One region of the Serratia sp. UGAL515B_01 genome, then DNA from elsewhere that is predicted to be linked to it. Evidence: predicted binding sites of a transcription regulator. Region 1 holds the regulator's gene; each other region holds the start of a gene.
What was found. The regulator PurR, encoded in region 1, represses purine synthesis genes. The targets are predictions, from matches to a motif close to CANGCAAACGTTTGCNTG.
Positions count from the first base shown of each region.

Region 2: carA (glutamine-hydrolyzing carbamoyl-phosphate synthase small subunit) is a predicted target of PurR. The motif match lies at 7,339-7,356, and genes of this name have one in related genera.
Region 3: pyrC (dihydroorotase) is a predicted target of PurR. The motif match lies at 6,077-6,094, and genes of this name have one in related genera.

Region 1 covers NZ_CP109901.1:1,962,313-1,972,286, forward strand. Annotated here, with positions in the region: gene OK023_RS09030 (C40 family peptidase) at 200-1,015, shown strand; gene sodB (superoxide dismutase [Fe]) at 1,357-1,938, shown strand; partial or broken gene OK023_RS09040 (IS200/IS605 family transposase) at 2,417-2,491, opposite strand; gene OK023_RS19200 (YnhF family membrane protein) at 2,688-2,813, opposite strand; gene purR (HTH-type transcriptional repressor PurR) at 3,103-4,128, shown strand; gene punR (DNA-binding transcriptional activator PunR) at 4,290-5,234, opposite strand; gene punC (purine nucleoside transporter PunC) at 5,355-6,545, shown strand; gene cfa (cyclopropane fatty acyl phospholipid synthase) at 6,867-8,018, shown strand; gene OK023_RS09065 (riboflavin synthase subunit alpha) at 8,130-8,780, opposite strand; gene OK023_RS09070 (MATE family efflux transporter) at 9,275-9,974, shown strand, end outside.
Region 2 covers NZ_CP109901.1:548,048-558,021, forward strand. Annotated here, with positions in the region: gene ribF (bifunctional riboflavin kinase/FAD synthetase) at 198-1,136, shown strand; gene ileS (isoleucine--tRNA ligase) at 1,168-3,984, shown strand; gene lspA (signal peptidase II) at 3,998-4,504, shown strand; gene fkpB (FKBP-type peptidyl-prolyl cis-trans isomerase) at 4,506-4,976, shown strand; gene ispH (4-hydroxy-3-methylbut-2-enyl diphosphate reductase) at 4,957-5,910, shown strand; gene dapB (4-hydroxy-tetrahydrodipicolinate reductase) at 6,289-7,110, shown strand; gene carA (glutamine-hydrolyzing carbamoyl-phosphate synthase small subunit) at 7,580-8,728, shown strand; gene carB (carbamoyl-phosphate synthase large subunit) at 8,753-9,974, shown strand, end outside.
Region 3 covers NZ_CP109901.1:1,457,103-1,467,076, forward strand. Annotated here, with positions in the region: gene OK023_RS06720 (cytochrome b) at 1-136, opposite strand, end outside; gene OK023_RS06725 (AI-2E family transporter) at 846-1,904, shown strand; gene solA (N-methyl-L-tryptophan oxidase) at 2,320-3,432, opposite strand; gene bssS (biofilm formation regulator BssS) at 3,778-4,032, opposite strand; gene dinI (DNA damage-inducible protein I) at 4,642-4,881, opposite strand; gene pyrC (dihydroorotase) at 4,949-5,998, opposite strand; gene rne (ribonuclease E) at 6,225-9,491, opposite strand.

The DNA of each region.
Region 1 (9,974 bases):
ATTAATAATAAAAAGAATGCCCCTATTAGTGATATCCAACTCATCATTTGATTGATTTTATAATAAAATTTAATCTCATTAACGTTTTCTCACAATATGGATTAATATTTACAAGTTAAGTTCTGTTTTATATGGCGAATTTAAGGAATACTGTCTTTCATTCAATATATGTTTCGGGGTCAAGGTTGGTAACATCAACATGCGGTTAATTATCACGCTTTTTGTACTCTTTTTCGCACAGCTATTCTTTAACCTGGCACATGCTGCGCCAAAAGCACATGTTTCTGCTGAGCAGCCTAGAAGCCATGTCAATGATACCAAGCCAAATGAACGCAAAAGAAAGAAAGTGGATAAAAGCAGCAAGAAGGTGAAGATGATACCCCCGCATAAAACGGCAAAAACAAAAAAGCTGGCAGTGAAAGCAAACAAGAAAACCAACAGCGTAAAATCAAAAACCAAAACGAGCCAAACTAGCAAAGTTAAACCCAACCCGCCGAAAAAAGAGCATAAAAAAGCTTATGGACGCCATCGTACAAGGGGATTTACCACCAAGAAAATGGCAGTACATGATAAAACGTTGAAACTAACTCCAGCACACAAAAAGCGTTTTCAACATGCCAAGCAAACTGCGTTGACAAAGCTGATGCACCAAATGGGCAAGCCTTATCGTTGGGGCGGTACTTCTCCTACCACTGGGTTCGATTGTAGTGGCCTGATTTATTACGCCTACAAAGACGTGGTTAAAATCAAAATACCTCGTACCGCTAACGAAATGTACCATCTGCGAGATGCAGCACCGGTCAAACGAAGTGAGCTAGAAAAGGGTGACTTGGTCTTTTTTCGTATCAACAACCGCGGCACTGCCGATCATGTTGGTGTTTATCTCGGGGACGGTAAATTTATCCAGTCTCCCCGAACTGGCGAAGAAATACGCATCAGTCAATTGGATAATAACTATTGGCAAAACCATTACATAGGTGCTCGCCGCGTAGTCACACCTACAACCATTCGTTGACATTTATACCCAAAATAATTCGAGTTGCATGTAGGTGGCAAGTCTGAGAGTCGCCAAGAGCATAGCTCACTCTATGACGGGTGTGAACGGACGCAGCCAACACCCATGCAACTTGAAGAATGAAGAGTATATACGACTGAGTTTAAGGCTCAGCCAGGATGTCTCCCCTTGCCCACACTTTAGACAATTAACTGATTTGCACGCTTTGGACCTTTTTTTCAGGTAGGAAGTTGTTAAGATTGATAACCACAGAATAACTATAACAACTCAGTTTCCTCCCTCAGCTAATGGGCTGGCGGTATCGGAAGAGAAGAAAAGTGCTGTATAAAAAGGAGAAAGCAATGTCGTTTGAATTACCTGCATTACCGTATGAGAAAAATGCCCTTGAACCGCATATTTCTGCAGAAACGCTGGAATACCATTATGGTAAGCACCATAACACCTACGTGGTTAACTTGAATAATCTGGTGAAAGGCAGCGAGTTTGAAGGCAAGTCTCTAGTCGATATCATCAAGACCTCTAGCGGTGGCGTGTTTAATAACGCTGCGCAAGTATGGAATCACACATTCTACTGGCACTGTCTGTCGCCTCAGGGGGGCAATGAACCAACTGGCGTTTTAGCTGAGGCGATCAATAAATCCTTCGGTTCTTTCGCTGCTTTCAAAGAACAATTCACCGATGCAGCAGTGAAAAACTTTGGAGCAGGATGGACTTGGCTGGTGAAAAAACCTAATGGATCACTTGCGATCGTTAATACCTCAAACGCAGCGACCCCACTCACCAGTGAAGACAAACCTCTGTTAACCGTTGATGTTTGGGAACATGCTTATTATATCGACTACCGCAATGCGCGCCCAAAATACCTGGAAAACTTTTGGGCATTGGTTAACTGGTCATTCGCGGAACAAAATCTGACCCAATAGCAGATAGATGAACAAGTAAGCTCCCCCCGGCAAAGCCGGGGGTTTTTCATATGTGCCTATTAGCCTCTCTTGCCAGCCGCGCCCTAACAGACGCACTGTGATCTGACATTTGCATTTATGGATTACTTACAGCCCGTAACGCTTCTTGATGTAACCGTGGCGCTTCACTGACTCTCACCAGTATCGGACGCGATGTTGAGCCGTATTGTTCATTCAAAACAGCAAAACAATACTCAGATCCAAAACGAATTTTTGGATACACTTGCCTAAGCCATTAATGCCAAGACTAAAGTGACTATCGTAACCGACGCCGATTTTCAAAATACCTGGTTTAGCCATATTAACTCGTTAGGCTGGGATTTTATCGGTAGAGTGAGAGAACAGATCTTGCTACGGCTCGATATAACAAGTGATATCTGGTTGAAAAAATTGGAATTAATGGCCATATGCCACCTATCACCCTGCGTTTCTCTCCCTAGAAAACCTGCCTTCGGTGTTTAGGTGCAAAAACCATGTGATATTTACAGTTCCATCGGTTATGCGCTAAGCCCATTTTCGTCCCCCATTGGACCCCTTTTGATTTCTTGTTTAACTTTTGCAATTGCCAAACCGCAAGGTGTTTTAACAAATTGAAAGGGGGTCTTTATAATCGGCTTAAGGCTGAAAGCTTTACGACCCCCAGCCTAGCTCTGGGGGTTTTCTATAGAAAATAGCAAAGGTGCAACATATTGCACTTTTTATAATTTAAATCAGTTAGATACAGCAATGAGACCAAAGATGATAATCACTGCCAACGCACATACCGTAGTAAACAATGACATTTTCAAATTCGTATCCATAACGTAATTCCCTTGCAGATTTGTGCTCTCAAGCATAAAAGCCACACAATTAATACGTCAACTCATTTTCCTACAGTTCGTGATTAAAATCTTGTTATCATTTGCCGTCTTATAATACCGATTAGCTCTTCCACTTTTCATAAATATGCGACAAAATCCGCAGTTCACAACTGCGTACCCCAAGATGCCCCCTCCTGCTATAGGATCTTACGGCTTCAGCACTAAAAATCCCGTTTTTGCTTATCAGGGGATAAAATTTACGCAGGCAAACGATTAACATCATACTTACATGCTGTAACATGTGAGTTCAGGAGTCATTCTTTATATGGCAACGATTAAAGATGTGGCCAAGCGCGCTGGCGTTTCCACCACCACCGTTTCGCACGTCATTAATAAAACGCGTTTCGTCGCCGAAGAGACAAAAGCGGCCGTTTGGGCAGCCATTAAACAACTACACTATTCGCCCAGCGCCGTTGCCCGCAGCCTGAAAGTTAACCACACTAAATCGATCGGTCTGCTTGCAACATCAAGCGAAGCACCCTACTTTGCTGAGGTGATCGAAGCTGTTGAAAACAGTTGCTATAGTAAAGGTTATACTTTGATCTTGTGTAACTCACATAATAACCTCGATAAACAACAGGCCTACCTTGCAATGTTGGCGCAAAAGCGCGTCGACGGTCTGCTGGTTATGTGCTCAGAGTACCCAGAAAAGTTGCTGGGTATGTTGGAGGATTACCGAAATATTCCCATGGTGGTTATGGACTGGGGAGCTGCTCGTGGTGATTTTACCGATACAATTATCGATAATGCCTTTGAGGGTGGCTATCTGGCTGGTCGTTATCTTATCGAACGTGGTCATCGCGATATTGGTGCCATTCCCGGCCAGTTATCGCGCAATACCGGTGGTGGCCGTCATCACGGTTTCCTTAAAGCGCTGCAGGAAGCCAATATTGAGATCCGCGAAGAATGGATCGTTCAGGGTGATTTTGAACCTGAGTCCGGTTATAAGGCCATGTACAAAATATTGTCGCAAAAGCATCGCCCCACAGCCATATTTTGCGGTGGAGACATTATGGCTATGGGTGCAATTTGTGCTGCAGACGAATTGGGGCTTCGTGTACCGCAAGACATCTCAGTGATCGGTTACGACAACGTCCGAAATGCACGCTATTTTACCCCAGCATTAACCACTATCCACCAGCCTAAAGAACGTCTGGGAGAAATGGCTTTCACGATGTTGCTGGATCGTATTATCAGTAAACGTGAAGAATCTCAGGTCATTGAAGTCCATCCAAAACTGATAGAACGCCGTTCGGTGGCTGATGGGCCTTTCATCGATTATCGCCGCTAGCATGTCCCCCTTGATTAGACACAAACCAAAACGTGAGCTGCACAGTTTTATGAGCCCAACACGTACTATGATGGCCACAGCGCGGGAGGCAAGGACTCGACCACGCGGCACGCTTCCCTCTGTGGCTTGATGAGGGCTGCGACGCCCCACAGACATATAGCCTAATAATTGTTATCGGAGGCTTTCGAGACACCGGATACGCCTTCGTTCAACCACTCCTGATTAAGCGTTTCACTGTCTCCCAGATAATCTAATAACCAGGTCATTACTGGTGACTGCGCATTTTGCTGCCATGTCAGGCAACAGGCGCTAGGGGGGAATGCTTCTTGCAGTTGCAGAACAACCAGTTCACCACTTTGTACCCATGGCAGTACACAATGCGCGGGTGCCATTCCCACACATAATCCATTACGCAGACAATCCACAGCAGAAGCCCAGTCCGGCACGGTAAGGCGTCGTTGGTTATCCAGCGCCCAAGTTACACGTTTCGGCAAATTTCGTGACGTATCCTCGAGCAATAGTGAGGGATAAGGCCGCAGCTGATCGTTACTCAGTGTGCCCTTTAGCCCCGCTAAGGGATGGGTTGCATTTGCCACACACAACCAATTCACAAAGCCCATATCGCGAAAAGCAAAACCCCCACCAACCGGCACTGCTCGTGTTGCACCGATAGCCATCTCTGCGCGCCCATCAGCCAGTGCATCCCATACGCCATTAAACACCTCGTGTTGCACAATCAATTCAACATCCGAAAAATGACGATAAAAATCAGTGATTAACTGACGACTACGCTGTGGTTTTACAATAAGGTCGACCGCAATTCTTAACTGCCCGCGCCAACCGTTGGCAACTTGCTGGCACTGACGCCGGGTATCAAGCATTTTTTTGACAACCTTCCGGGCCTCTTTGATAAACAGGGCACCAGCAGGGGTCAATACAACATCACGATGACGGCGTTCAAAAAGGGACACAGCCAGCCATTGCTCCAACTGACGCACCGTATAACTTATTGCAGAAGGAACTCGATGAAGCTCTTGTGCAGCCGCACTGAAGCTACCCGTTCGCGCAACAGCATCTACGACATCAAGCGAGTATTCTGACCACATGATTTGCCTTCAAATTTTTTAACAACACCTTGCAAATATTACCGTTTCACAAGCAAAGATCCAGCCGAGTACACTTGCGGACGCTAAAACCTGCGACAATAAAAATTTAACGAGAAAAGCATGCGAAACTTTGGATTTATGTTTTACCTTGCAGGACTGAGTATGTTGGGGTACTTAGCAACCGATATGTATCTACCAGCCTTCGGCGCTATGCAGCAGGATTTGCAAATTTCCGCAGGCGCAATCAGCGCCAGCTTGAGTATTTTCCTTGCTGGTTTTGCTTTTGCCCAACTGCTTTGGGGCCCGCTATCCGATTATCTAGGCCGCAAACCGGTACTCTTGCTCGGCCTGACACTCTTTGCGTTTGGCTGTTTGGGCATGCTATGGGTGCAAAACGGAACACAACTGTGGTCTTTACGTTTTCTACAGGCAATTGGCGTATGTTCAGCCGCGGTGACCTGGCAAGCCATCGTAGTAGATCGTTATCGTGAAGGTAAGGCAAACCGTGTTTTTGCTTCCATTATGCCACTGGTCGCCCTTTCTCCCGCATTAGCCCCCTTGTTGGGTGCCTGGCTGCTCAATCACATGGGATGGCGGGCTATCTTTGCCGTACTGCTTGGCATAACGGCATTACTGCTCATTCCCACTCTATTGCTAAAAGATACCAGAATTGTGCCTTCAGCGGACAAAAAGGCCGGGGTGAGCTTTTTGCAGATTTTGAGATCCCCGATGTTCAGTGGCAACGTTATGGTCTTTGCCGCCTGCTCTGCCGGTTTTTTTGCCTGGCTGACCGGGTCACCCTTTATTCTCGGCAACATGGGATATAGCCCAAATGATATTGGTTTAAGCTATGTCCCACAGACTTTGGCTTTTTTGTTAGGGGGTTACAGTTGTCGGAGTGCATTAAGCCATATTTCTGGCAAAACACTGCTGCCTTGGCTGTTGTTAGCTTATGCCATCAGCATGGTCGCTCTCTATCTGGTCGCTACCCTGAGCAAACCAACACTGACAGCTTTGCTGATCCCTTTTTGCTTCATGGCATTAGTTAATGGTGCTAGCTACCCGATTCTGGTAGCAAATGCCTTAATGCCATTCCCGGAAAGCAGTGGTAAAGCAGCTGCCTTACAGAATACGCTGCAACTGGGAGGGTGTTTTATTGCCAGCATGTTAGTATCAGCCTTCATCACCCAGCCACTATTGGCTACAGTAAGCGTGATGGTTGGTACCGTATTTTTTGCAGCTTTTGGGTATATTATGCAACTCAGAGAGAGCTCGAATAAAAAACAGCCTACCAAGCAGAAATTATTATAAATAATAAGTTAACGGGAATGCTGGCAGGGTGCAATTTGCTATTGAGTCTGTGTCTCGGCAAGCCTATACTCGAAAGAGCTTCTAAAAATAACATTTCTCATAAACTTTTATCACAAGTAATTATTGTTTACACGAACGGAATCATACTCTTTTAAGGAATTATTTACCTACGCTGATGCGTAGAGAACCTCTTAAATTTCCTCTGGTTAAAGTCGAACATCAGACGCTACGGCAAGTTGCCGTAGGTATATGTATGCGCTTGTAAAAGTCCTCTGAGCATTTTTACGAGTTCATAAGTCAGAAGAAGGTGATGGAGAAACTATGAGTTCATCGTGTATAGAAGATCTGAGCATTCAAGACAACCAGTGGTATCGTATCGCGCATGAAATGCTCAACATGGCCGATATTGAAATCAATGGTTCACGTCCTTTCGATATTCAGATTTACAATCCAAATTTTTTCAAACGTGTATTACAACAAGGCTCGTTAGGGCTTGGCGAAAGTTATATGGATGGCTGGTGGGAGTGTGAACGACTGGATATCTTCTTTCAGCGAATTCTCAGTGCTGGGCTTGAAAAGAAACTTCCTAATCATCTGAAAGACATACTGCGCATTGCTGTAGCTCGTCTGACCAATCTACAGTCCAAGAAACGCGCTTGGATTGTTGGTAAAGAACATTATGATCTCGGAAACGATCTTTTTACCTTACTGCTTGACCGTTATATGCAGTATTCCTGTGGCTATTGGAAAACGGCCACTACTCTGGAAGAAGCGCAGGAAGCCAAGTTGCGGATGATCTGCGAAAAGCTGGGTCTTCGTCCAGGTATGAGAGTATTGGATATCGGCTGCGGCTGGGGAGGTCTATCCGCCTTTGCTGCAAGAAACTACGGTGTCTCCATGGTGGGTGTAACCATATCCGCAGAACAACAGAAACTGGCGCAAGCACGTTGCGAAGGATTGGACGTGGAGATCCTGCTACAAGATTACCGCGATCTGAACCAACAGTTTGACCGCATTGTTTCCGTTGGTATGTTCGAGCATGTCGGCCCTAAAAATTACCATACCTATTTCAACGTCGTTAGGCGCAATTTGAAGCCTGATGGACTTTTCCTATTACATACGATCGGTTCAAATCGGACAGATATGAATGTGGATCCATGGATCAACAAATATATCTTCCCGAATGGTTGCTTACCTTCTGTTAAGCATATTGCGCAAGCTAGCGAACGCTACTTTGTGATGGAAGATTGGCATAACTTTGGCGCTGACTACGATCGCACCCTGATGGCTTGGCATGAAAGATTCAAGCAAAGCTGGTCAAAACTGACAGCAAATTACTCCGAACGTTTCGGAAGGATGTTCAGCTATTACCTTAACTCCTGCGCTGGTGCATTCCGTGCGCGTGATATACAACTCTGGCAAATCGTGTTCAGCCCGGAAGGCGTAGAAGGAGGGATCCGTGTTCCTCGTTGAGTACGAATCCTTAATTCATCACTAAATTAGCCAACATAAGCCGCAAACGCGCAAATAAGATTGCGGCTTTTTTATCAAAACGCGCCAATAAAAACATCAGCCGTTTGGTATTTAAACTTTCGGCACTGATACGACATCCTCAGCAATTGCCGCTTCACGACTGGCCAATACGCGCTCAACGGTATCAACCACTGCCTGGGTTTGTGGGTCGATTTCGATATTGACTTTATCGCCAAGACGTTTTTTACCTAGTGTCGTGCGCTGAACGGTTTCCGGGATCAAATGGACACAGAAACGGTTATTAATTACCTCACCGATTGTCAAACTAATACCGTCTATGCCAATGAACCCTTTATGCAAAATATATTTCATCAGATCTACATTTGGCATTCGCAACCATATCTGACGGTTATTTTCTGAAGTATAAATTTTGGCAATTTCTGCTGTACCGATGATATGACCGGACATCAAATGACCACCAATTTCATCACTGAACTTAGCAGCTCTCTCAATGTTAACGACATCCCCTGCGGCAAGTTCGCCAAGATTGGTTAACCTCAACGTTTCTTTGATCAGATCAAAACTGACACGATTGCCCGCTATCGCCGTAACGGTAAGGCAACAGCCATTATGGGATACAGAAGCCCCTAACTCTAAACCCGATAGCAGGTCATCAGGCATTTCAATAATGTGAGTGCGAAAATTAGGTTTTTCATCAACGGCAACCAGCGGAGCGATGCCTTGTACGATACCGGTAAACATGTTGGCCTCTTCTTTTGAATAAGTTCAATTCACTGAGCGCAGTTTGCCCCAGTTGAGGCAGAAAACCAAATTCACAATAGTAAAAAAACACACTTGCACATTTGCTGTAACCCGCAAACTTCAGTCTCTAATCAATCCATAAAAGAGTAACGTATCTGCCGGTCACTGTGTTAAACAACGTAATCAGTATGCAGAGACTTTGACTCAAGAATCGATGGCGCATAACACCATGTGCGTCGCAGTGATAGCGTTTGAATAAAACAAGCATATACCCTAAATAACCAGAGTTACACGAAGGCTAAAAACTCATGAGCCAGCAGCAGCATCGATGACTTTATGCTCGGGCAGAACAAACTCGGATATTATATAATCACAACATTTGCTTAACGACACTGAGCAGGTACAATCTTTTTGACGATTTCCGCTTTTTCTTGCTGCGCTTGCTTTGATAGCAACAGCCTTCCTCAGTAAATAATGATAAAAAGGTGTAATACGTGCAGAAGTACTTCATTGAGGCGCGTAGTTTATTGGCCCTCGCGATCCCAGTGATCATCGCGCAAATATCTCAAACCGCAATGGGTGTGGTCGATACCATTATGGCGGGAGCATATAGCGCTACAGATATGGCAGCGGTTGCTGTAGGAACATCAATCTGGCTGCCTGCTATTTTGTTTGGCCATGGTTTGTTGCTGGCCCTAACACCGGTAATTGCACAACTTAACGGAGCTGGACGCCGTGACCGTATTGCTCACCAAGTGCGTCAGGGTTTCTGGTTAGCATCTGGCGTTTCGGTATTAATTCTTGTGGTGATCTATAACAGCAAGTTTGTCATCGATATGATGCATAACATCGACCCAGCGTTGGCTGATAAAGCCGTGGGCTATCTACGTGCCATTATGTGGGGGGCACCAGGGTACCTATTCTTTCAGGTGGTACGTAACCAGTGTGAGGGTTTATCAAAAACCAAGCCAGGTATGGTAATTGGTTTTATTGGCCTGCTCGTCAATATTCCGATCAACTACATTTTCATCTACGGCAAACTAGGTATGCCGGAGCTTGGCGGGATCGGATGTGGCGTTGCCACCGGTAGCGTTTATTGGATTATGTTCCTGATGATGCGTTGGTACGCGAAACATGCACCAGGACAGCGTGATATCAAATTGGCAGCAGGTGCGCGCCGTAGCCCAGATTGGC
Region 2 (9,974 bases), 1.4 Mb from region 1:
AGAAATTCTCCCACAGTCTTTGAGGTGCATCTTGTAAAAGGTCGAGTGAAATAGCACGGATTGATGCGGATAAAGGGTGGTTAAGGCGATTTACCTCCGGTATGGTATGACTATTACGTCAAACAAAACAATCGCGGGTTAACCTTAACCGTTGTACAAGGTATAATCCGCCGATTTCCATCGTTTTTGAGCCAGCTATGCAGCTAATTCGCGGCATCCATAACATTCGGGCACGCCACCATGGTTGTGTGCTCACTATCGGCAATTTTGACGGCGTACATCGTGGTCATAAAGCGCTGTTGGATCAGTTAAAACATGAAGGGCAACGCCTTGGTTTGCCGGTGATTGTCATGGTCTTTGAACCGCAGCCGTTGGAGCTGTTTGCCGCCGAGAAGGCACCAGCACGTCTTACGCGCCTGCGTGACAAGGCTAAATATCTGGCGAAAACCGGGGTTGACTATCTGCTATGTGTCAAATTTGACCCTCGTTTTGCCGCTAATACTGCACAGACGTTTGTCGCTGAGCTGTTGGTGGATAAACTGGGGGTGAAATTCTTGATGGTAGGGGATGACTTCCGTTTTGGTGCTGGCCGCATGGGCGATTACCCTTTGCTGCAGAAGGCCGGGATGGAATATGGTTTTGAGGTAGTCAGCACGCCGACTTTCCGTGAAGGCAACCAGCGCATCAGTAGCACCGCCATTCGCAATGCCCTGCGTGATGACGATCTACTCTTGTCGGAAACCCTACTTGGGCATCCTTATAGTATTTCAGGGCGAGTGGTGCATGGCGATGAGCTCGGACGAACCATCGGTTTCCCGACGGCCAACCTGCCGCTTAAACGCCTCGTTGCTCCTGTCAATGGGGTTTATGCGGTCGATGTTTATGGCCTTGGTCCTGAGCCTTTACCGGGTGTTGCCAATATTGGTACGCGTCCTACGGTAGCGGGTGTACGCCAGCAGCTTGAAGTGCATTTGCTGGATATCACAATAGATCTATACGGGCGCCATCTGGATGTGGTGCTCCGCGCAAAATTGCGCAATGAACAGCGTTTTGCTTCGCTCGATGCGCTGAAGCAGCAAATCGCCAATGATGTGGTGACTGCCCGAAAGTTCTTCGGGCTACAGACACCGGCTTAATCTTACGAACCGAAACGAGATCGAGAATCTGATGAGTGACTATAAGAATACCCTGAACTTGCCGGAAACAGGGTTCCCGATGCGCGGCGATCTCGCCAAGCGCGAACCTGGCATGCTCAACCGTTGGGATGAACAGGGTTTGTACGGGATCATTCGTGCTGCCAAAAAGGGTAAGAAATCCTTCATTTTGCATGATGGGCCTCCGTATGCGAATGGCAGCCTTCATATTGGTCACTCGGTAAACAAGATCCTTAAAGATATTATTATCAAGTCTAAAGGGATGGCCGGTTTCGACTCGCCTTACGTTCCCGGCTGGGACTGCCACGGCTTGCCGATCGAATTGAAGGTTGAACAGTTGTATGGCAAACCGGGCGATAAGCTGACGTCTGCAGAGTTCCGCAAAAAATGCCGTGAATATGCCGCTGAGCAGATAGAAGGCCAGAAAAAAGACTTTATCCGTATGGGGGTTCTGGGCGACTGGAACCATCCTTATCTGACCATGGACTTCAAAACCGAAGCCAACATTATCCGTGCACTTGGCAAGATCATCAGCAATGGTCACCTGTTGAAAGGTGCCAAGCCGGTGCATTGGTGTACGGATTGTGGTTCTTCCTTGGCGGAAGCAGAGGTTGAATACTACGATAAAACCTCGCCATCCATCGATGTGGCTTTCAATGCTGTTGATGCCGCGGCTGTGACTGCAAAATTTGGTGTCAGCAGTGTTAATGGCCCGGTTTCTCTGGTGATCTGGACGACCACACCGTGGACGTTGCCAGCCAACCGCGCTATTTCGCTGAACCCGGAATTTGTCTATCAACTGGTGCAGGTTGAAGGCCAATGTTTGATTTTGGCGGCTGAATTAGTTGAAAGCGTGATGAAGCGCGCAGGTATTACCCACTGGGAAGTGCTGGGTAGCTGCAAAGGCAGCGATCTGGAGCTAATGCGCTTCACCCATCCGTTCATGGGCTGTGACGTGCCAGTCGTCCTTGGCGATCACGTCACGCTGGATGCCGGCACTGGCGCGGTACATACCGCGCCAGGCCATGGCCCGGATGACTTTGTCATCGGCCAGAAATACGGCCTTGAAGTGGCCAATCCGGTTGGTCCTAACGGTTGCTACCTTGTGGGCACTTACCCCTCTCTGGACGGTAAGTTTGTGTTCAAGGCCAACGATCTGATCGTTGAGTTGTTGCGTGAAAAAGGTGCACTACTGCACGTTGAAAAATTACAGCATAGCTATCCGTGCTGCTGGCGGCACAAAACGCCGATCATCTTCCGCGCTACGCCGCAGTGGTTCATTAGCATGGATCAGAATGGTTTGCGTAAGCAGTCGCTGGAAGAGATCAAAGGCGTACAGTGGATACCAGAATGGGGGCAAGCGCGTATAGAAACGATGGTGGCAAACCGCCCAGACTGGTGTATTTCTCGCCAACGTACCTGGGGGGTGCCAATGTCTCTGTTTGTTCACAAAGAGACAGAGCAGCTTCATCCGCGCAGCGTAGAGCTGATGGAAGAAGTGGCCAAGCGTGTAGAACAAGACGGTATTCAGGCTTGGTGGGATCTGGACGCTGCCGAGATTCTCGGTGTGGACGCGGCTGATTATGTGAAAGTTCCCGATACGCTGGATGTGTGGTTTGACTCTGGATCAACACACTCATCAGTAGTGGATGTGCGCCCAGAATTCAACGGGCATGGCGCCGATATGTATCTGGAAGGTTCTGACCAACACCGCGGTTGGTTTATGTCGTCACTGATGATTTCAACGGCCATGAAGGGGAAAGCCCCTTATAAAGAAGTTCTGACGCACGGTTTCACCGTTGATGGGCAAGGTCGTAAAATGTCGAAATCCATCGGCAACACTGTCAGTCCTCAAGATGTAATGAATAAGCTGGGGGGTGATATCCTGCGTCTATGGGTCGCCTCAACCGATTATACCGGTGAAATTGCGGTTTCCGATGAGATCCTCAAACGTGCAGCCGATTCTTATCGCCGTATTCGTAATACTGCGCGCTTCCTGCTGGCTAACCTGAACGGGTTTGACCCAAGCACTGACAGCGTGCCAGCAGATGAGATGGTGACGCTGGATCGTTGGGCCGTAGGCTGTGCCTTGGCAGCTCAGCGGGATATTGAACAGGCTTATGCCAACTATGATTTCCATGAGGTAGTACAGCGTCTGATGCAGTTCTGCTCGGTCGAAATGGGTTCCTTCTATCTGGATATCATTAAAGACCGCCAATACACTGCGAAAAGCGATAGCGTTGCCCGCCGTAGCTGCCAGACGGCACTGTTCCACATTGCAGAAGCGCTGGTACGCTGGATGGCGCCGATCATGTCGTTTACCGCCGACGAAATCTGGGGGTTCTTGCCAGGCAAACGTGCGCAGTTTGTGTTCACTGAAGAGTGGTACGATGGCCTGTTCGATTTGGCTGACGGTGAAGGTATGAATGATGCTTTCTGGGCCGAGATGCTAAAAGTACGCGGCGAAGTGAACAAGGTGCTGGAGCAGGCACGTGCGGATAAGCGCATTGGCGGCTCCTTGGAGGCAGCGGTCACGTTATATGCAGACGGCGACTTGGCTGCGAGCTTGAACAGTCTGCAGGATGAACTGCGTTTTGTCCTGTTGACCTCGGCAGCCAGTGTGGCACCGCTTGCGGATGCACCAGCGGATGCACAGCAAAGTGAGTTGATGAAAGGGCTGAAAATCGCGTTCAGCACCGCTGTTGGTGAAAAATGCCCGCGTTGCTGGCATTACACCACCGACATTGGCCAAGTGGCAGAGCACGCAGAGCTCTGCGGTCGCTGCGTAACTAACGTAGCCGGTGACGGCGAAAAACGTAACTTTGCTTGAGAACAAACGCCTGATGAGTAGACCGATAAGTTCGACCGGCTTACGCTGGCTATGGTTAGTTGTTGTCGTGTTGGTAATGGATCTGGCTAGCAAACAGTGGGTCCTGAATAACTTCGTGCTGGGTCAGACCCAGCCGTTGTTTCCATCATTCAATCTGTACTATGCACGTAACTACGGAGCAGCGTTCAGTTTTCTTGCTGACCACGATGGTTGGCAGCGTTGGTTCTTTGCCGGTATTGCCATTGCCATCGTGGTGGTACTGTTGGTGATGATGTATCGCAGTAGTGCCCAGCAGAAGCTGAATAATATTGCCTATGCCTTTATTATTGGCGGGGCGCTCGGTAACCTGTTTGATCGTGTATGGCATGGTTTTGTGGTCGACTTCATCGACTTTTATATCGGAAACTGGCATTACCCAACTTTCAATCTGGCTGACAGCTTTATCTGCATTGGTGCTGTGATGATCGTACTGGAAGGGTTCTTGCCAAGGAAGAAAAGTGTCAATAGCGAAGGTAAGTAACATGACGGCTCAGGTTAACAGTAATAGCGCAGTGCTGGCACATTTTACGCTGAAACTGGCTGATGGAACGACCGCCGAATCAACCCATTCTAATGGTAAACCAGCGCTGTTTCGTTTAGGTGATGGTAGCCTGTCAGCGGCGTTGGAGCAGCAACTGCTTGGCCTGCGGGTCGGAGAGAAATGTACCTTTACCCTTCAGCCTGAAGCGGCGTTTGGCAGCGAGAATCCCGATTTGATCCAGTTCTTTTCGCGTCGCGATTTTACCGAGACGGGCGTGCCGGATGTTGGCACCATTATGTTGTTTACGGCAATGGATGGCAGCGAAATGCCTGGTATGGTGCGTGAAGTGGCAGAGGATTCTATCACTGTTGATTTCAACCATCCTCTGGCGGGGCGCACGGTAACATTTGATATCGAAGTGTTGGAGATCGACCCTCGGCAGGAGGTCAAGCATGCAGATATTATTGGCTAACCCACGTGGTTTTTGCGCGGGGGTTGATCGTGCGATCAGCATCGTGGAACGGGCGTTAGAGATTTACGGTGCACCGATTTACGTTCGCCACGAAGTGGTACACAACCGCTATGTGGTAGATAGCCTGCGAGAGCGTGGCGCGGTGTTCATTGAAGAGATCGCGGAAGTGCCAGACGGCTCGATACTGATCTTCTCCGCACATGGCGTTTCACAAGCGGTTCGTGCAGAAGCCAAAGCGCGTGATCTCACTATGCTGTTTGATGCGACCTGTCCGCTGGTAACTAAAGTGCATATGGAAGTGGCGCGTGCCAGCCGTAAGGGAACTGAAGCTATCCTGATTGGTCACGCCGGGCATCCGGAAGTTGAAGGGACCATGGGCCAGTATAGCAACCCTAAAGGTGGGATGTACCTAGTAGAGTCACCAGAGGATGTCTGGAAGTTACAGGTAAAGAATGAGAGCAACCTGTGCTTTATGACGCAGACTACGCTGTCGGTGGATGATACCTCTGATGTGATCGACGCGTTGCGTAAGCGCTTCCCGAGTATTATCGGGCCGCGTAAAGACGATATCTGTTATGCCACGACCAACCGTCAGGAAGCGGTCCGCAGCTTGGCAGGTGATGCTGATGTGGTTCTGGTTGTTGGCTCTAAAAACTCCTCTAACTCTAATCGTTTGGCAGAACTGGCACAGCGTGTAGGTAAACCTGCCTACCTGATAGATTCTGCGGCAGATATTCAGGAAGTCTGGTTGAAAGACGCCATCAATATCGGCGTCACCGCCGGAGCCTCTGCACCAGACGTGCTAGTTCAGGACGTGATCAACTGCTTGAAGGCGTTAGGTTGCCAAGACGTTCATGAAATTAGCGGGCGTGAAGAGAACATCGTGTTTGAAGTCCCAAAAGAGTTGAGGATGGACATCAAGCAGATCGACTGAGGTCGGCGTGGTGATAAAACAGCGGGGAGCCAAGGCTCCCCGTTTTGCATTTACAGATATATCCCCGTCCCCCTTCAAGCTGAACGGGTGTTGGCTGCCTTTTCTTACCTTGGTCACTTGGTTTACCACGCTCCGAGAGCAGCGTGAAGTAACCAATTTTAGCGCATTCATTTGGTTGCATGGATAGTGCATGATTATGTAAAACGGTGCTGCCGTTTTTAGCGGGACATTGTTAATTAATTGACGGTGTTGCTGATGAAATGCCACAAATATCATAATTTTCTAATCCGCAATGAAATCCTCTGGTAGTGGTGAGGTGAGAAAGTTACTCTGCACCAATAGCCGAGGATTGGCTTTTGACCAACAAGAGAGATAAGCATGACTGATTCACAGATCCGCATTGCGATTGCGGGGGCCGGTGGCCGTATGGGGCGTCAATTAATCCAGGCAGTGCAACTGGCACCAGGCGTAGTGTTGGGAGCTGCACTGGAGCGCACTGGCTCAAGCTTGGTGGGTACTGATGCCGGTGAGTTTGCTGGTGTCGGTGTGGTTGGTGTAACCGTTAGCGACAACCTTGATAGCGTTGTCAATGATTTTGATATCCTGATCGATTTCACCCGTCCGGAAGGCACCTTAGCTCATCTGGCATGCTGTATGGCTCATAAAAAAGGTATGGTGATTGGTACTACCGGTTTTGATGATGCGGGTAAAGCGGCGATCCAGATTGCTGCACAACAGATTAGTATCGTATTTGCCGCCAACTTCAGTGTTGGTGTGAACGTGGTGCTCAAGCTGTTGGAAAAAGCGGCTAAGGTCATGGGGGATTACACCGATATCGAAATTGTGGAGGCCCATCACCGTCATAAGGTCGATGCACCTTCTGGTACTGCTCTCGCTATGGGGGAGGCGATTGCCGATGCGTTAGGCCGCGATTTAAAAGAATGCGCTGTTTACCAACGCGTGGGTCATACCGGCGAGCGTGATCCAAAAAGCATAGGTTTTGCCACAATCCGCGCTGGGGATATTGTGGGTGAACATACCGCTATGTTTGCAGATATTGGTGAACGCGTGGAGATTACCCATAAAGCATCAAGCCGTATGACTTTTGCCAATGGTGCAGTACGTGCAGCATCCTGGGTTTCAAAGCGTCATAATGGACTATTTGATATGCGAGATGTGCTTGATTTAGACCGGTTGTAGTGAATTAAACTCCGCTTTTATATGGTGAAATTGATTGTAACATTATGATAAAAGGGTGATAAATTTATTGCCCTTTTTTAAATGATTTAAAATAAGTGTTACGATTTAATATTTATATATTGTTGATTTTTTTTGTTGTTATCTTTTGTTTTAAGCCGTTTTAATGGGTGTTTTTGTTTTAAGTCGGTCAGTTTTAGATTTTTTATGTTATTTTTTTGTTATTGTTGCCGGGCAACCGTTTACTAAACCAGGTTTCTATATGTTTTTATAGGGATGAGGTAACTTTTTGTTTGAGGTTGGTAAAATTGAGATGAAAAAGGGTACTTTTTATGGACAAAAATCGATCCCATTATTAGAATGCGCCCAATTTGCCAAAAATTAGCCTTGAGGGTGATTTTTGCATTGATTTAGATCGTGATATCTGAATTAATATGCAAATATATTGATTTATTATTCCTTGGAGGGTGTTTTGAATAAGTCAGCGCTATTGGTTCTGGAAGACGGAACCCAATTCCACGGTCGGGCCATTGGGGCACAAGGTACGGCAGTGGGGGAAGTGGTCTTCAATACGTCGATGACCGGCTATCAAGAAATCCTCACTGATCCTTCCTACTCCCGCCAAATCGTTACTCTTACTTATCCTCATATCGGCAATGTCGGCACCAATGCTTCCGACGAAGAATCCTCCTCTGTCCATGCTCAAGGCCTAGTCATTCGCGACCTTCCTCTGATTGCCAGTAACTACCGTAGCGAAGAAGGGTTATCGGAATACCTCAAGCGCAATAATATTGTGGCGATTGCCGATATAGACACCCGAAAATTGACGCGTCTTTTGCGTGAGAAAGGTGCACAAAATGGCTGCATCATTGTAGGTGACGTTACTGATGCTGAACTGGCGCTGCAGAAAGCCAAAGCATTCCCGGGCCTGAAAGGCATGGATCTGGCCAAGGAAGTTACCACTAAAGAAGCCTACACCTGGCAACAGGGGAGCTGGACAATGGAAGGCGATCTACCGCAGGCAAAAACGGCAGATGAACTGCCTTACCATGTCATCGCTTATGATTTCGGCGCGAAACGTAATATTTTGCGGATGTTGGTGGATCGCGGTTGCCGCCTGACCGTGGTGCCAGCACAAACGCCTGCTGAAGAGGTATTGAAAATGGCACCAGACGGCATCTTCCTCTCCAATGGTCCTGGCGATCCTGAGCCATGTGAGTATGCGATTAACGCCATCAAGAAGTTTCTGGAAAGCGACATCCCGGTATTCGGTATCTGTCTTGGCCACCAACTGCTGGCACTGGCCAGTGGTGCGAAAACCATAAAAATGAGGCTCGGCCACCACGGCGGTAACCACCCGGTCAAAGATTTGGATAACAATACCGTGATGATCACCGCGCAAAACCATGGTTTTGCCGTGGATGAAAATAACCTGCCAGCTCATCTGCGGGTGACGCACAAATCCCTGTTTGACCACACGGTTCAGGGCATCCACCGCACCGATAAAGCGGCGTTCAGCTTCCAGGGGCATCCAGAAGCCAGCCCCGGCCCGCATGACGCTGCACCGCTGTTCGATCACTTTATCGAACTGATTGAGACTTACCGTACCAACGCTAAATAATCAGCATCAGGAGCCATTTTAGCCATGCCAAAACGTACAGATATAAAAAGCATCCTGATCCTCGGTGCTGGCCCGATCGTCATCGGCCAGGCGTGTGAGTTCGATTACTCTGGTGCCCAGGCGTGTAAAGCGCTGCGTGAAGAGGGGTATCGCGTTATTTTGGTCAACTCTAATCCAGCAACTATCATGACTGACCCTGAAATGGCCGATGCGACCTATATCGAGCCTATTCACTGGGAAGTAGTACGTAAAATCATTGAAAAAGAACGCCCGGATGCGGTGTTGCCGACCATGGGCGGGCAAACGGCCCTGAACTGTGCGCTGGAGTTGGAACGTCAGGGAGTCCTGGCCGAATTTGGCGTAACGATGATCGGCGCTACGGCAGATGCCATCGACAAAGCCGAAGATCGCCGCCGTTTTGATATCGCCATGAAGAAGATCGGCCTGGATACGGCGCGTTCAGGAATTGCCCATAACATGGAAGAGGCGTTGGCGGTAGCCGCTGATGTGGGCTTCCCGTGCATTATTCGACCTTCATTTACCATGGGGGGAACCGGTGGGGGGATCGCCTACAATCGTGAAGAATTTGAAGAGATCTGCGAGCGCGGTTTGGATCTATCGCCGACCAAAGAGCTGCTGATTGATGAATCGCTGATTGGTTGGAAAGAGTACGAAATGGAAGTGGTGCGTGATAAGAATGATAACTGCATCATTGTCTGCTCCATTGAAAATTTCGATGCTATGGGTATCCATACCGGTGATTCGATTACCGTTGCACCTGCGCAGACGTTGACCGATAAAGAATACCAAATTATGCGTAACGCCTCGATGGCGGTGCTGCGTGAGATTGGCGTTGAGACTGGTGGCTCCAACGTACAGTTCTCGGTGAATCCGAAAACCGGTCGTTTGATCGTGATCGAAATGAACCCACGCGTATCCCGTTCATCGGCACTGGCATCGAAAGCGACCGGTTTTCCCATAGCCAAAATTGCCGCCAAGCTGGCTGTGGGTTACACCCTCGATGAATTGATGAATGATATTACCGGTGGCCGTACGCCTGCCTCGTTTGAACCTTCAATCGATTACGTTGTGACCAAAATTCCGCGTTTTAACTTCGAGAAATTTGTCGGTGCTAATGACCGGCTGACTACGCAGATGAAATCCGTGGGTGAAGTGATGGCGATTGGTCGTACCCAGCAGGAGTCTTTGCAGAAAGCGCTGCGTGGTTTGGAGGTTGGTGCTACCG
Region 3 (9,974 bases), 510 kb from region 1:
GGTACCAAACATCGTAATAACCTAGTGTTACCATCCATAGGCCGAGAGCAAACATGCCATAGACTGTCAGTGCCACTAGCCAGTGGATCAGGACAGAAATGTGACCAAAGCGGTCAGAGGTATTTTTCCAAAGCATTGGGCTTCCTTACGTTACGCCTTTTCCGGCAGCATTAATTAAACTTTAAAAAAACATAAAATCAACAATAAATTTCATTATGTTATTAAATAATGAAATTGGTCAGTTTATTTGTGTGAGCTGTCGGTAGGTTCATCAAATGCATAGTTGGTTGCTAATGATCTCATAATGACTGAAAAAAATTACGCATTGAAATCTATATATTTATTAATTAATGTCAATTTTTGTCATTTTAGGTAAATATCAGCAATTGACTAAATAATAATCCAAATCTGCTTTGCAGACTATTTCCCTAGTGGACTCGAAGGAGTGCTCTTATTTTTACCTAAGCTGTGTTCTTTGATTGCGTGAGGTACCGTCACGGTTTCTAAACTTGTCCTCACGGTGGAGGGAAAAAGAAGGAATGGGCTTAGTGGGTATGATGAGAACGCCGACACACCGTAATTTCTCTGCAGACTCGTATTGCACATCGCATGTTCTCAATGCAGGCTAGCCTGCATAATGACCACCGAAAACACTATTCCGCGCAGCTATTTGGTGGTTCTTGCTTATCGCCTACCTGCATCTTGTAGTAACTTGTATATACTCTAGATAGTCTAAGTCGTGTCCAGGCAATCGTCTTTGCGTTTGATTCCGTTGTAGTTTGCATAGCGATAGGTGTACATACATTAACAGGCTCGTGCTGGCCTTCATCAAGCAAGGATATTCAATGGGCAGGTTAGAATTTTATGATCGCAAGCTTCGCTTGATGATGATGTTGGCGATGATGGTAGTCATTTTGGCGGGGATCAAAGCCGCAGCGGACATTGTTGTGCCTTTCTTGCTTGCTGTTTTCCTCGCTATTGTGCTTAACCCCTTGGTTGTCTCGCTGGAGCGTTGCCGAGTGCCGAGAGGTTTGAGTGTCATGCTGTTGGTTATTACCGTTGTTGTGTTATTAATGATGTTTATTGGTATGTTAGGTTCCTCTCTCAATGAATTTGCCCGTTCGTTGCCACAATATCGCGGTTTGCTGTTGGAGAAAATTAGCGAGTTGCAAGGTTATGCAGATCGTTTCAATATCGATATTACTTTCTCCGTAGATGCGTTAATTAAGTTTGTTGACCCTAGTGCCACAATGAATCTCGTTACACGTTTGTTAGGACAGTTATCGGGGGCTATGACCAGTATTTTCCTGCTGCTCATGACCGTCGTGTTTATGTTGTTTGAAGTGAGGGTATTGCCCTTTAAGTTGCAGCAAGCGTTGAATAATCCGAACGAAGGAATGGCGGCTATTCGGTTGGCATTGAGAGGGGTAACGCATTATTTGGTAATTAAAACTGCAATAAGCCTTGCAACAGGCCTTATCGTCTGGGGTTTCCTCAGTTGGGTTGGTGTTCGTTTTGCCTTTATCTGGGGAATGTTGGCCTTTCTGTTTAATTATGTGCCCAATATAGGTTCTGCTATTGCGGCAATCCCTCCATTTATCCAGGCATTGTTGTTTAATGGTTTTGCAGATTCCATTGTGGTTGCGGGGGGATTTATCCTGATTAATTTGGTCATTGGTAATATGCTCGAACCTAGAATTATGGGGCGAGGACTTGGGCTTTCAACTTTAGTGGTCTTCCTCTCCCTTATATTTTGGGGGTGGTTAATGGGACCTGTAGGGATGTTGCTTTCGGTACCGCTGACCATTATTGGCCGCATTACTTTAGAAACGATGGATGGAGGACATAAACTGGCGGTCATCCTTGGTGATGGGAAACCAACCAAAGAGATCAACCCGGAGTAAAAAGCCTTTTAGACGGCACCTGAACGAATCTCCAGGAGCTTACTCAAAAATGCCAGGGGTGAATGAAGGGATCTAGACTGTGTCCCTGAATTGCGCATGGTGCCGTCGCAGACCCAAAAGCCCGCTATCAAGGCGGAGGGTGGCCCTCTGTTCAAGCCCGACAACACAGAGAATGGGCTTCTGGGGCGGAGAACCCACGGGCTGGGGCCATTGGCGTGTATTGCTGCGTTGTTCGCCGCTTATTTGGCCCACCAAACCGCGTGGCTCACGTCTTGCTCTGCGCGAACATTACCGCCAGCGGCGGCGCTCTCCTGCAATTGAGGGGCACAGCCTAGTGCCCTCAGCTTGAAGCGTAAGTACATCACAAGGCTACAAAGGCAGCGTATTTCATTAAGCTTAAAGGGAAGGTGGTAGTTTAGAAACGCTGCAGACCGAAGGGAGTTATGTCTGTTGGTGAGGTTTTATTTTGAGCGAACAGAGCGGCGATCTCTCCCAGTGCGCTAGCGAATTTAAAACCATGGCCACTTAATCCAGTGATTACAAGCAGTTGCGGGCAGTCAGGTAAGGTATCAATGATAAAATCTTCATCTGGGCTCATAGCGTAACTACAGACCTCACCGCGCAGACAAACACCCACGCCAGATAAAAACTGACGCAGAAAGCTGAACACTTCAGAACCGTCAGTGGCTATTGTGCCGTACGGTTTGCATTGTTGTGGTGTTTCAATCGGCTGCCCGCCGTCATGCTTGCCCACTTTTAAGCCTTCACCATCGGCTGGAAAACCGTAATAGCGGCATCCATCCTGTGCTTCAATAGTAAAAGCGGGGAAGTTGTTACTCACACTGTAACGTCCGTCAGCCTGATACCAGGAAAAAACCTTACGTATTGGCGATATGGGTAACTCTGGCAGCAGGTTTTTAACCCAGGAGCCTACAGTGATAACGGCTTTGCGTCCTTTGAACTGGCCTTCAGCAGTAGTCACCTCGATGCCGTCTGTGGCATATTTTATTGCTTTCACAGGGCAATTAAACAACTGAGAGCAACCTGCTTCTTTTGTCAATCTGATATAGTTCGCAATGGCCAATTCAGGATGTAGTATCCCGGCATCAGGCTCAAATACGCCGATATAGTCCTCTGGTACGGTAAATTCGTCCCAACGCTTTTTGATCTGTTCAGCACTGAGCAACTGTATATTCAGGTTATAATTTTTTGCACTGTGTTGCGCATTACGGACAAACTTAGTGTCTTTAGGCCCCATAGTGATAACACCACAGGGATGAAAGAGTTTTTCATCGACTTGTTGCTGTAATCCATTCCACAAAGCCTGAGCACGGAGGATTAGTGGGGTATACTTTTCACCCTCGCCAGAAGCATGGCGAATGATGCGCGTACTGCCATGATGACTACCACTCTTATGCGGAGGCATAGCACGGTCAATCATTAACACTTTCAAGCCTGCAGTTGTCGCGTAATAACCTGCTGCAGCCCCAACTGAGCCACAACCAACGATGATCAAGTCATATTCCACGCGCGTATCCTCTTCATAAAATAATGTCGATAGTTTTCTAAATAGGTGTTCTTAATACCGCTACACATCACGCTGCCGGCAGGTGGGAATGATGAGGAACGCCGACACGCCGTGATTGCCAGAAAAAGGTCTGCCCACACTTGCACTGGTGAGGTGTCCATATAGCTATTTAGATGATATCCCTAAATTGCGTAAACCCAACCAAATTTAACCTTCCGTGGCCTAGTCTTAATCCAGACTTTTGAGGTATAAGATTTTGGATCGTAATTTACTCATAGTGCGACTTCCATAGCAAAGAAAAGCGCCAGTAAATTGCTGGCGCCTTAGTTGGTGTTGCTGAAAATATTAATGCTTTCTTCGGTCAAGATCTTGGTAATCAGTTGATTCTATTTTGGCGATGCCGGCTTCTAAAATATTGATCAATTGGCGGGCAACATCGGTAGTTAACCAAAGGGTCCGATCAACTTGTGCTTCTTCGGGCGTTTGGCTTAGTGAAGACAGGTAATGAAGGCGAATCATCATGGCATCATAAACATCTACAGTACTGATATCCCAGCCAACTAACGGATGTGTCTGTATTACTTCATCATTTCTGTCCATAAAAACCCCTTATCAAGTAGTGACTATCATGAGTTACTAACGAGGAGCAGTGTGTCTCATTATCACAATGAGCTATTACAGTATACGCGCCCATGATTTCCAGCGTGGCATTTTTAATGAAATTTAAGGAAAATAAATATTATCTTGAACAAGTAATCAGGTTTGACAAGTTAAAGAAGACTAGAAATGCAAGTAAGAAAGATATTCTTTTTTGGCACGTAAACTTGAATGTAAGTTCGATACGTTGCTGTGCGTTGGTGGTAAGTGTGTATACTCGTCATACTTCAAGTTGCTTGGGTGTTGACTGCCTTCGTTCACCCCAGTCACTTACCTGAGTAAGCTCCTGGGGCTTCGCTCAGTTGCTGCCTACAAGCAACTCGAATTATTTTGGGTATATACACGCCACACTGCAAGTTTTGTGGGTGTTAACTGAGTTCTGTCATCCCAGTTACGAAGAGGAGCTATGCTCCTGAACTCTCTAGTGCTTGCCGCTTACAAGACACTCGAATTATTTTTGTTTATGTAAATAACCTGATTCAAGGTTAATTACAACATATTGATATGAAAAAAGCCGGAGAGCGCCCCCCCGGCAAGAATAAAAGGGTAATATTACTCTGTAGTGAACCAATCGTCGGCGCTTTCCCATGTTTCTTGGAGTATTTCCTCGATCAGATCCTTATCGGTTTTAGCCCCGCCAAGTACCGATAGGCTGTTGGAACCGGCATACCGAATTTGCACGGTGGTGTCAGGAAACTTGCGATTTACCCGTTTACTGAATTCACCAGTCAGGGCCTCAATCGCCCCCGGCGGCAGTGGTTTGGTTTTATCTATAGTAACTTCAACACGCATAATTGCCCCCAGATTCACATAACTGTTTATTTATACAGTTGCCCTTCGACAAAGGCAAGAGCAAAAATCAACAATTGGTGACAGACCAGCCAATATCTTCACCTGCCAAAAACGGAACGACAGCTTCAGAACCTAAGGCGATCTCATTTGGTTGAGAAACGGTGACGCGTTCCAGCGTAATGTAATCTTTGTTGACGGGTAAACCGTAAAAACGAGGTCCATTCAGGGAACTGAAGGCTTCCAACTGTTCCAGTGCGTTTAATTGCTCAAATACTGTAGCGTAAGCGGACATTGCATTTGGCGCGTTAAATACCCCAGCACAGCCACAGCTTGTCTCTTTACGGTGTTTGGAGTGTGGTGCCGAATCAGTACCGAGGAAAAACTTATCGGAACCGCTGGTGACAGCTTTACGCAGAGCTTCTTGGTGGATATTTCGCTTCAAAATAGGTAGGCAGAACAGGTGCGGACGGATCCCGCCAACCAGCATATGGTTACGGTTGAACATTAGATGCTGTGGCGTGATAGTTGCGCCTAGGAAACGGTTGCCTTCCTGAACATACTGAGCCGCTTCTTTTGTAGTGATATGTTCAAAAACGATTTTCAATTCAGGAAATAGGCGGCGTATAGGTTCCATGACCTGATCAATAAATCGCGCTTCCCGGTCAAAAATATCTACAGTCGCATCGGTAACTTCACCATGGATCAACAGCGGCATACCGATTTTTTGCATCTGCTCGAATAAAGGGTAAATTCCCGTAATGTCATTGACACCATGGCTTGAGTTAGTTGTCGCATTCGCGGGATATAGCTTGGCTGCGGTAAAGACCCCTTGTTCAAAACCTTCGACAAGCTCTTTTGTTGACAGTGAGTCAGTCAAATAGCAGGTCATCAGCGGGGTGAAGCTATGGTCAGCAGGGATAGCAGCCAAGATGCGATCGCGATAGCTGCGCGCTGCAGCAACAGTGGCGATCGGCGTGGCCAGATTCGGCATCACAATCGCCCGGCCAAATACCTTGCTGGTATAGGGTAAAACCGTTTTTAGCATATCGTCATCACGTAGATGGATATGCCAATCGTCAGGACGGCGGATTTTCAGGACGTTGGTTTGTGCAGTCATGGGGCGGAACTCCGGCGGTCGAAATATCTGAATAAAAGCGAATAATTGTAGGTTATTCACGCCGGGGTGTAAGCATAAGCGGAAAGCGTTTGCGTTGCATCTGTTTGTTGGTGGCGAGGTGAAATCAATTGCTGGTGGGATGCCGCCATCACCCGTTAGTGGCAATAAAAAAACCCGCCTGGCGGCGGGTTTTGGGTTTGCATCGTTTGCATCTTAACAGGATAGATTATTCACTAACCTGTTGAGGTTTTGTCGCAGGTGCTGCGGCTTGATTAGCTGCCGCATGCGCACCTGCAGCACCTTTCCCATCAAAGTTAAAGGAAGGACGCTGCCAGTCACTGGCTTTGGTTGCCTCTGGCTCGTAAGTCGGAGCCGGTGCCTTAGTCATTGGGGCGGTTGCAATATGCTTATACAACACTTGTGGGATGCTTTGAGCTGGTGGAGATACCACTGGTGTTTCCACCAGTGGGGCAACAACAGTTTGTTGCACTGGAGCCACTTCAGCTACTTCGTCCACTGCTAGTTCAAGCACCGAAGGTTCAGCTGCAAAGGTTTCAATAACAGGTACGCAAGACGTAATTTCAACAATCTCGTTAGCCGGTTCATAGGTAACGAGCTCCGAAGGGGCTTCCTGCGGCTGAGCTACTTCGGCAGTTTCTACAGAGACTTCCTCCAAAACAACCGGTGCAGCTTCAGCAATTGGAGCAACCTGCACAAATGCAGCCTGAACGTTACTCACTTCTGTAACCCGCTGTTGCGCAGTTACAGTTTCAGTCACTTGGGGGATAGCTGCGTTGGCCGCAACCAAATCCCCTGCGGAGATTTCTGTAATGTGGGCTGGAAGTTCAGGCTGTTGAACTTCGTGTGACACATGAGTTACAGGGTAATGTATCCAAACTTTTCCGGAAGCCATCTCTGGGGATGCAAAAGCACCAGCAAGCGGCATCGGCGAATGGTTTGGATAACGTTCATCGCGATAGCGACGACGACGTTGACCACTGACTCGAAGATGACGAGGAGAACGGCGAGAGCGACGAGGCATACCGTTTTCACCGTTATTACGGTTATCGGAGTGGATCTCTTCAGTGGACTGCACAGCGATAGTCTGTGGCAGCAGTTTTACACTCTCTTCAAGCGCAGGGATCTGGCTTGTTATCACTTTAGCGACAGATACCGCTGCTGCTTTAGGCGCTAACAGTTCTTCAGCAGCACGCTGTAGTTCTTCGACTTCCGACAGCACGCGGACTTTCTGCGTCAGTGGGCGACGCTGGCGACGTTGTGTTGGCTGTTGATGGCGATCATCCTGATCTTCGTCGTTGCTGGCAATAGTGTTATCAACGTTGTCCAACGCTTTAACTTCATGTTGCGTCGTCTGGCGTTTTTCTTCCTGACGACGGCGTTGACGGTCTGCACGTTGTTCACGGCGCACTTGCTGTTCTTCGTGCTGTACTTTTGCCGTTTCATCAGTTTGCACATCATTGCTGGCAATAGATGCATTCTGTTGAGCATTATTACGCCTATTATTGCGGCGCTGGTCATCACGACTTTCGCGTGTCTCACGGGATTCCCTATTTTCACGTGGTTCGCGGTTGTCACTCGATTCGCTGCGATCTTTACGTTCGCCTTTGCGACCCGCGCCCTGGCGACGTTGCCCACGACGATCCTGGCGGCGATTATCGCTCGCTTCAGCTTTCACTGTTTGGAGTGGTTCGGCTTCTTCGACTACAGGAGTCTCATCGCTTGCAAAAAGGGATTTAAGGCCACCAAATAAACGGTTAAACAAGCCTGGTTTCGAGGCAACGGAAGCCGTCGTTTCGTTCGATTTTGCCGCGATGGTCGATTGCCTAATAACAGGCTCTTCAGTAGATGGTGGGGCATCTTCACCTGCACCTAGTGAGAAAGAGGCCAACGCAGGCTGCTCTGGACGCTTGCGCTCCATTTGTGCATCCTCCAGAGGTTGCGCCATTTCTTCCTCATGCAACTTCGGCAGCAAGTAGCTTAAGGTTGGGGTTTCCTCACCCTTGCGTACGCGCAATACCGAATAATGTGGTGTTTGCATTTGATCGTTCGGCACGATTATCGCTTTTACACCGGCTTGACGTCTTTCGATTGCACTGACAGATTCACGCTTCTCGTTAAGCAGGTAAGAGGCAACCTGAACGGGTACGATAGCATGAACTTCCTTGGTATTTTCTTTCAGTGCTTCTTCTTCGATCAACCGAAGGATAGATAGTGCCAGAGATTCGTTATCACGGATGGTACCTGTACCGCTACAGCGTGGGCAGACGTGATGACTCGACTCACCTAATGAAGGGCTGAGACGTTGACGAGACATTTCCAGCAGGCCAAAACGAGAGATACGACCAATCTGAATACGTGCACGATCTTGACGCACTGCGTCACGCAGACGGTTTTCCACTTCGCGTTGATGGCGAACGGGGGTCATATCAATAAAGTCAATGACAATCAACCCACCCAGGTCACGCAGACGCAATTGGCGCGCAATCTCATCAGCGGCTTCCAGGTTGGTATTGAATGCTGTTTCCTCGATATCACCACCGCGTGTTGCTCGCGCTGAGTTGATATCAATCGCGGTTAAGGCCTCCGTAGAATCAATAACAATCGAACCACCCGAAGGTAAACGTACTTCACGCTGGAATGCAGACTCTATTTGCGATTCAATTTGATAATGGCTGAAGAGAGGAATTTCACCACTGTAAGGTTTGATTTTACTACTGAAATCCGGGCGACCTAGTGCAGAGATATGCTCTTTGGCCAGTTCGAGGACTTTAGGATTATCGATCAGGATTTCACCGATGTCTGGGCGCAAATAGTCGCGAAAAGCACGTACTATAACGTTACTTTCCTGATGGATCAGGAATGGCGCCTGGCGGCCTTCAGCGGCTTTTTTTATTGCTTCCCAGTGTTTGAGACGAAATGAAAGATCCCACTGTAAGGCATCTGCGGACTTGCCTACGCCAGCAGTGCGAACAATCAGCCCCATACCATCGGGTAACTGCAGGGAAGAAAGGGCTTCTTTCAGCTCGGTGCGATCATCACCCTCGATACGGCGTGAAATACCACCGGCACGTGGGTTGTTTGGCATCAGTACCAGATAGCTACCAGCCAAACTGATAAAAGTGGTCAAGGCTGCGCCTTTATTACCACGTTCTTCTTTATCAACTTGCACAATCACTTCCTGACCTTCGCGCAGCACATCTTTGATGTTTGGGCGGCCATGGGAAGAGTAATTGCTTGGGAAGTATTCGCGAGCGATTTCTTTCAGAGGGAGGAAACCATGCCTTTCTGCGCCATAATCTACGAACGCTGCTTCAAGACTTGGTTCAATACGGGTGATTTTGCCTTTGTAAATATTCGCTTTTTTCTGCTCATGGCCAGGGCTTTCAATATCCAGATCGTACAGCCGCTGTCCATCTACAAGGGCAACACGCAACTCTTCCTGCTGAGTTGCGTTAATCAACATTCTTTTCATCTTAACTTACTCGTTATTTTTACATTATCGACAAAGCTGCGGGCAAAATAACCTCATGGCCTGGTTAAAACCGAAAACCCCGTGTCTTCTCGCAAAGTCGTCAACCTCACGGTTGTCGCCTGCATAGGGGCGCATTATCTCGGTAAGCCTGTATTTCTTTATGAAAACAGCGCTTTTGACTTGGGGAATAGCCTCTGATTTATGTTGGCAGAGCTGATTCCATTTGCCGGCCAAGCTGCAACCCGCAGCCCGCTAATTGTTTGATTTCACATTACGTCTTACGCCATTGCTGCGTTTTTGTGCCACCAGACAAACTGTATAATTCCGTAATTATCCCTGTTTTAACGGGAACAGCACGGAAAGCTACTTCATTATTCCATTGCTGATACCGTTATAGCAAGGTGACTTTTCCTTAACTTTCTATTCGTTACTTTTCAAACAGCAGTGCTGCCATCGGTGCATACACTTCCCGTAACTTAGAAA